One region of the Streptomyces sp. NBC_00631 genome, then DNA from elsewhere that is predicted to be linked to it. Evidence: riboswitches for the same ligand, from Rfam matches in the RefSeq annotation. Region 1 holds a riboswitch; the other holds the start of a gene.
The links. Region 1 has a riboswitch for glycine ahead of gcvT (glycine cleavage system aminomethyltransferase GcvT). Riboswitches for the same ligand answer to the same signal wherever they lie in the genome.
Positions count from the first base shown of each region.

Region 2: another riboswitch for glycine. It lies ahead of gcvP (aminomethyl-transferring glycine dehydrogenase); the one in region 1 lies ahead of gcvT (glycine cleavage system aminomethyltransferase GcvT).

Region 1 is NZ_CP107734.1:7,597,648-7,601,048, forward strand. Features, by position in the region: gene glyA (serine hydroxymethyltransferase) at 1-552, opposite strand, end outside; gene gcvH (glycine cleavage system protein GcvH) at 592-969, opposite strand; gene gcvT (glycine cleavage system aminomethyltransferase GcvT) at 1,093-2,220, opposite strand; glycine riboswitch at 2,379-2,476, opposite strand; gene OHB00_RS35055 (AAA family ATPase) at 2,666-3,334, shown strand.
Region 2 is NZ_CP107734.1:2,184,732-2,188,132, reverse strand. Features, by position in the region: gene OHB00_RS10040 (DNA polymerase IV) at 1-1,336, shown strand, start outside; gene OHB00_RS10035 (PRC-barrel domain-containing protein) at 1,469-1,849, opposite strand; glycine riboswitch at 1,964-2,057, shown strand; gene gcvP (aminomethyl-transferring glycine dehydrogenase) at 2,238-3,401, shown strand, end outside.

The DNA of each region.
Region 1 (3,401 bases):
CGCGAAGTCCAGCTGCCGCGGGTACGCCGACCAGCCCGCGATGATCACCTTCGGCCGGTGCTCCTTGGCGAGCCGCTCCACCTCGGCCATGTCGACGAGGCCGGAGCCGTCGACGTGGTAGGCGACCACGTCGAACTGCTTGCCGGAGAAGTTCAGGCGCATGCCGTGGGTCAGGTGGCCGCCGTGCGCCAGGTCCAGACCCAGGATGGTGTCGCCGGGCTGGGCCAGCGCGAACAGGGCCGCCTGGTTGGCGGAGGCACCGGAGTGCGGCTGCACGTTGGCGTACTCGGCGCCGAACAGCTCCTTCACCCGGTCGATGGCGATCTGCTCGGTGACGTCGACGTGCTCGCAGCCACCGTAGTAGCGGCGGCCCGGGTAGCCCTCGGCGTACTTGTTGGTGAGGACCGAACCCTGCGCCTCCATGACCGCGGCCGGAGCGAAGTTCTCCGAGGCGATCATCTCCAGGGTGGACTGCTGGCGCTCCAGCTCGGCGTCGACCGCGGCGGCTACCTCCGGGTCGAGCTCGTGCAGGGGCGTGTTCAGAACGGACATCTGTTTCTACGACTCCTAGGCCGGGGTCTGCTGCGGCTCTCAGCCGGCGGTGAAGGCGGTGTACTCGTCGGCGGAGAGCAGGTCGCCCGGCTCGTCCGCGACGCGCACCTTGAACAGCCAGCCGCCCTCGAAGGGGGCCGAGTTCACCAGGGAGGGGTCCTCGACGACGTCCTCGTTGACCGCGGTGATCTCACCGGTGACCGGCGCGTACAGGTCGGACACCGACTTCGTCGACTCCAGCTCGCCGCAGGACTCGCCCGCGGTCACCGTGTCGCCGACCGCCGGGAGCTGGACGAAGACGACGTCACCGAGCGCGTTGGCCGCGTGCTCCGTGATGCCGACCGTCGCCACGCCGTCCTCGGCGGCCGTCAGCCACTCGTGCTCCTTGCTGTAACGCAGCTGCTGGGGGTTGCTCATGGCCTGAATTCTCCTGTACGCGGGGGAGTGCTGGTGAATGGGGGACTGCTGGAAACGTGCGTGACCAGCGGCGATGTGCGCCGGATCACGTTCGGTGGCCGTGGCCGACGCTCGTAGAGGCGATCACTTCTGGCGCTTGTAGAACGGCAGCGACACGACCTCGTACGGCTCGTGACTGCCCCGGATGTCCACGCCGACGCCCGCCGTGCCCGGCGCCGAGTGCGCCGCGTCGACGTACGCCATGGCGATCGGCCTGCCCAGGGTCGGGGAGGGCGCACCGGAGGTGACCTCGCCGACGACCTCGCCGCCGGCGACCACCTGGTAGCCGGCGCGCGGCACCCGGCGGCCCTCGGCGACCAGGCCGACGAGCACCCGCGGCGGGTTCTGCCCCGCCCGCTCGGCGGCCTCGGCGAGCGCCGCGCGCCCCACGAAGTCGCCCTCCTTCTCGAACTTCACCACCCGGCCGAGCCCGGCGTCGAAGGGGGTGAGCTCCGTGGTCAGCTCGTGCCCGTACAGCGGCATGCCCGCCTCCAGGCGCAGGGTGTCCCGGCAGGACAGCCCGCACGGCACCAGGCCCACCGCGGAACCCGCCTCGGTCAGCGCCTGCCACAGCTCCACCGCGTGCTCCGGCTTCACGAACAGCTCGAAGCCGTCCTCGCCGGTGTATCCGGTGCGCGCGATCAGGGCCGGGACGCCGGCGACGGTGCCGGGCAGCCCGGCGTAGTACTTCAGGCCGTCCAGGTCGGCGTCGGTGAGCGACTTCAGGATCCCGGGCGACTCGGGCCCCTGGACGGCGATCAGGGCGTACGCGTCCCGGTCGTCGCGCACCTCGGCGTCGAACCCGGCGGACCGCTCCACGAGCGCGTCGAGGACGACCTGGGCGTTGGAGGCGTTGGCGACCACCAGGTACTCGGTCTCGGCGAGCCGGTAGACGATCAGGTCGTCCAGGATGCCGCCGTCCTCGCGGCAGATCATGGTGTAGCGGGCACGGCCGGTGCCCACGGAGGCGATGTTGCCGACCAGGGCGTGGTTCAGCAGCCCGGCGGCCTGCGGGCCGGTCACGGTGATCTCACCCATGTGGGAGAGGTCGAAGAGCCCGGCCCTGGTCCGTACGGCGACGTGCTCGTCGCGCTCGGAGCCGTAGCGCAGGGGCATGTCCCAGCCGGCGAAGTCGGTCATGGTCGCGCCGAGCGAGCGGTGCAGGGCATCGAGCGCGGTGTGGCGGAGTGCGGCGGAATCGGTACTGCTCATCGGTCGGTCGTCTCCCGGAGGTCCCAAGGGCATGACAGGCGAGGTCTGTCCTCCCCATCTGTCATCGGAACCTGAGAGGTTCGCCCTGACCACGAACGTGATCACGGCTTGCACCTTGGGTGGAGCCACTGACACAGCGGCCCGCTTTTCAGATGTGCCTCGCCCGCGCGGTAACGGGGCCTGAGAGATTCAAGGGAGGGACTTGCTCCTTCGGCGCCCCAGCGAAGACGGCTGGGGACTCTCCCGCGCGGATTCAAACGGCCGGTATGCAGTTGGCGCGGACATCATTGCACGCCGCCCGGCCGCACGGCAGGCCGGACTTGGCTGCTGCCTCTGTGACGCGGCTGTGGCACCACGCGCACGGAATCGCGAGACACCGTGCATTACCTTCTCTTTACGTTAAGTGGGGAGAACCTTTCCTGAACCCCGAGGGAGGACGGTCACGGTGACAAGGACCACGGCATACGCGACGACGACGGGCATCGCCCTGCCCCAGCAGCCGGCGGCCCCGGCCCACGAGCGGTGCGGCGAGCTCCCCGCACCGGTCGTCCGCGACCTGCGCGACCGCGCGGGGCACAGCCCGCTCGGCCTGCTCTTCGGCCCCCGTGACCTGGTGGTGGTCACCGGGCTGCCCGGCAGCGGCAAGTCCACCCTGATGCACCGCACCGTCCAGGGCCTGCGGATCGACTCCCAGGACACCCGCGACCGCTGGGACGCCCGCCTGGCCCGCCTCCTGCCGTACGCCGTCTACCGCCCCCTGGTCCGGCTCGCCCACTACGCCGGGCTGCACCGGGCCCTGGACACCGGCGAGGGCGTGGTCGTGCACGACTGCGGGACACAGGCCTGGGTCCGCGACTGGCTGGCCCGCGAGGCCCGCCGCCGCGGCGGCACCCTGCACCTGCTCCTCCTCGACGTCACCGCCGGCACGGCACTGGACGGCCAGCGCGAGCGCGGCCGGGGCGTCTCCCGGTACGCCTTCCTGCGCCACCGCCGGGCGGCCGGCCGGCTGCTGCGCGCGGTGGAGAAGGGAGAACTGCCCGAGGGCGTCGGCTCGGCGGTCCTCCTGGACCGGGACGCGGCCGACGTCCTGCGCAGGATCGCCTTCGCACGCTGAGACCGCGGGTGCCCGCCGGTTCGCTTCGCTCGGCGGGACCGCGGGTGTCCGCCGGCCGGTTGGCTTC
Region 2 (3,401 bases), 5.4 Mb from region 1:
CGACATGGATGCCTTCTTCGCCTCGGTGGAGCAGGCGTCCAAGCCGAGTCTGCGCGGGAAGGCCGTGGTCGTGGGCGGGCTCGGGCCACGCGGTGTGGTGGCCACCGCGTCGTACGAGGCCCGGGTGTTCGGGGTGCACTCGGCGATGCCGATGGGGCAGGCACGGCGGCTGGCGCCGAACGCCGCGTATCTGGTGCCGCGCTTCGGGCTGTACCGGTCGATCAGCGAACAGGTGATGGCGCTGCTGCGCGGACTCTCGCCGCTGGTGGAGCCGCTCAGCCTCGACGAGGCGTTCGTGGACCTGGAGGCCGCTGAGGCCGCCTGGGACGCGGCGTCGGCGCGACTGGTGGGAGAGAGGCTGCGCGCTGACATACGGGTCGTCACGGGGCTCTCCGGGTCCGTCGGGCTCGCCGCCTCCAAGATGCTCGCGAAGATCGCCTCCGAGCAGGCCAAGCCGGACGGGCTGGTGCTGATCGAGCCCGGCACGGAGCGGGCGATGCTGGGACCGATGCCGGTGCGGATCCTGCCGGGCGTGGGGCCCGCGACGGGGGACCATCTGCGGCGGGCCGGGATCACCACGGTCGACGAGATCGCCGAGGCGGGAGAGGACGAGCTGGTCCGGCTGCTCGGCAAGGCTCACGGGCACGCCCTGTACGCGATGGCGCTCGCGCACGACGAGCGGCCCGTGGTGGCCGAGCGGGAGACCAAGTCGGTGTCGGTCGAGGACACCTACGACGTGGACATCCACGACCGGATGCGGGTGGGTCTTGAGGTGCAGCGGCTGGCCGGCCGTTGTGTGCGGCGGCTGCGGGAGGCGGGGCTGTCGGGGCGGACCATCGTGCTGAAGGTACGCCGGTACGACTTCTCCACGCTGACCCGGTCGGAGACGCTCAGGGGGCCGACCGACGACCCGGCGGTGGTGCGGGAGGCGGCCACGCGGCTGCTGGACTCGGTGGACACGACAGGGGGTGTGCGGTTGCTGGGGGTGGGGGTGTCAGGGCTGGCCGACTACACGCAGGAGGACCTGTTCGCGCAGGCGGCGGCCGGGGAGGGGGCGGCGGAGTTCGCGGCGGAGGAGGACGTGGCGGAGCCGGTCGCGGAGCAGGAGGCGGTCGCCGAGCGGCGGTGGCCCGCGGGGCACGATGTGCGGCACGCCGAGTACGGGCACGGATGGGTGCAGGGGAGCGGGCTGGGGCGGGTGACGGTGCGGTTCGAGACGCCGGGGTCTTTGGAGCCGGGAAGAGTGCGGACGTTCCGGGTCGGGGATCCTGAGCTGGAGCTTGCGGAGCCGTTGCCGTTGGTGCCGGGGGTTTCGGCGGCCGGGGTGCGTACGTGAACGCGTGTCGGGGCTGGGGTGAGGACGCTTACCGGCGCTGTCAGGGTGCCGCCGCGCCCACCTGCGCCGCCCCGGCGGCACGACTGCCCGCGGCTGAGGCGTTCCTCGTAGCGACCGGACCCGGCGTCGGTCTCACGCCCCCGCGTCCTCCGTTCCCGCCAGTTTTCCGAAGTCGTGGTCCGGGTGGTCGCGGGGTGGGGGAGCTGTGTCGAGGCCGTAGTGGTGGTAGAGCTGGAGTTCCTGTTCTGGGGAGAGGTGGCGGCCCACGCCGAAGTCGGGGGCGTCTTTGATCAGGGCGCGGTCGAAGGGGACGTGGAGGGTGCCCTCGACCAGTTCGCTGGGCTCCAGGGGCACGAAGGCGTCCCGGGAGAACAGGCCGGTGCGTATGGCCGCCCACTCCGGCACGCCCGTCGCGTCGTCGAGGTACACCTCGTCGATCGTGCCGATCTTCGTGCCGTTGCGGTCGAACGCCTTGCGGCCGATCAGGTTGCGCGGATCGATGTCGGTCTGCACGGGCCCTCCACTTGGTCGCAACTCATCCGTAAGCACTACAAAAGAGCACATTGAACGAGGCGGCCACTCGAAGGCTGCGGCGTTGCCCCCGCTGGTAGGCTGGCAAGCGGCTGCTGACCCCGTGCGGGAGAGTCCTCCGGGCAACCGGAGGCGCCGAAGGAGCAACTCCTCCCCGGAATCTCTCAGGCTCACGTACCGCACGGACGAGGTCACTCTGGAAAGCAGGGCGGATGTCGACGGTGTCCGCTCTCACCGACGGTGAAAGCCGGTAGTCCGCAAGGGCGCACCGGCGAAGCTCTCAGGTTGAGATGACAGAGGGGGAGGCCGTCGGGGTACCCGTGCCGGGGTACCCCTCGAAGGTCGCGTCAGACCAGGAGGCCTCCGCAAAATGACCGCCCAGCGTGTTCCGCTCTCCGAGCTTGAGCAGGGTATTCCCTTCGAGCAGCGCCATATCGGCCCCGACCACGAGGCCCGGGCCAAGATGCTCGCCCAGGTCGGGTACGGATCGCTCGACGACCTGACCGCGGCCGCCGTGCCGGACGTGATCAAGAACGCCGACCGGCTGGACCTGCCAGGCGCCCGGACCGAGGCCGAGGTGCTGGCCGAGCTGCGGTCGCTGGCCGACCGGAACCAGGTGCTCGGCTCGATGATCGGGCTGGGCTACTACGGGACCTTCACGCCGCCCGTCATCCTGCGCAACGTGATGGAGAACCCGGCCTGGTACACGGCCTACACGCCGTACCAGCCGGAGATCTCCCAGGGCCGGCTGGAAGCGCTGCTGAACTTCCAGACCGTGGTCGCCGACCTCACCGGGCTGCCCACCTCCGGTGCCTCGCTGCTCGACGAGGGCACGGCCGCCGCCGAGGCCATGGCCCTGTCGCTGCGCATGGGCAAGAACAAGAAGGGCGTCTTCGTCGTCGACGCGGACGCGCTGCCGCAGACCGTCGCCGTGATCCAGACCCGGGCCGAGCCGACGGGCGTGGAGGTCGTGGTCGCCGACCTCACCGACGGCATCCCGGCGGACCTCGCCGCGCGGGAGATCAACGGGGTGCTCGTCCAGTACCCCGGCGCCTCCGGTGCCGTACGCGACCTCAAGGCCGTCGTCGAGCAGGCGCACGAGGCCGGCGCGCTCGTCACCGTCGCCGCCGATCTGCTGGCGCTGACCCTGCTGACCTCGCCGGGCGAGCTCGGGGCCGACATCGCCGTCGGCACCACCCAGCGGTTCGGTGTGCCGATGGGCTTCGGCGGGCCGCACGCCGGTTACATGGCGGTCCGTGACAAGTTCGCGCGCAGCCTGCCCGGGCGGCTCGTGGGCGTCTCCGTGGACGCCGACGGGAACAAGGCGTACCGGCTGGCGCTGCAGACCCGCGAGCAGCACATCCGGCGGGAGAAGGCCACCAGCAACATCTGCACCGCGCAGGTGCTGCTCGCCGTGATGGCCGGCATGTACGCCGTCTACCACGGCCCCGAGGGGCTGCGGGCGATCGCCCAGCGCACCCACCGGTACGCCACGATCCTCGCCGCCGGGCTCAAGGCCGGCGGTGTCGAGATC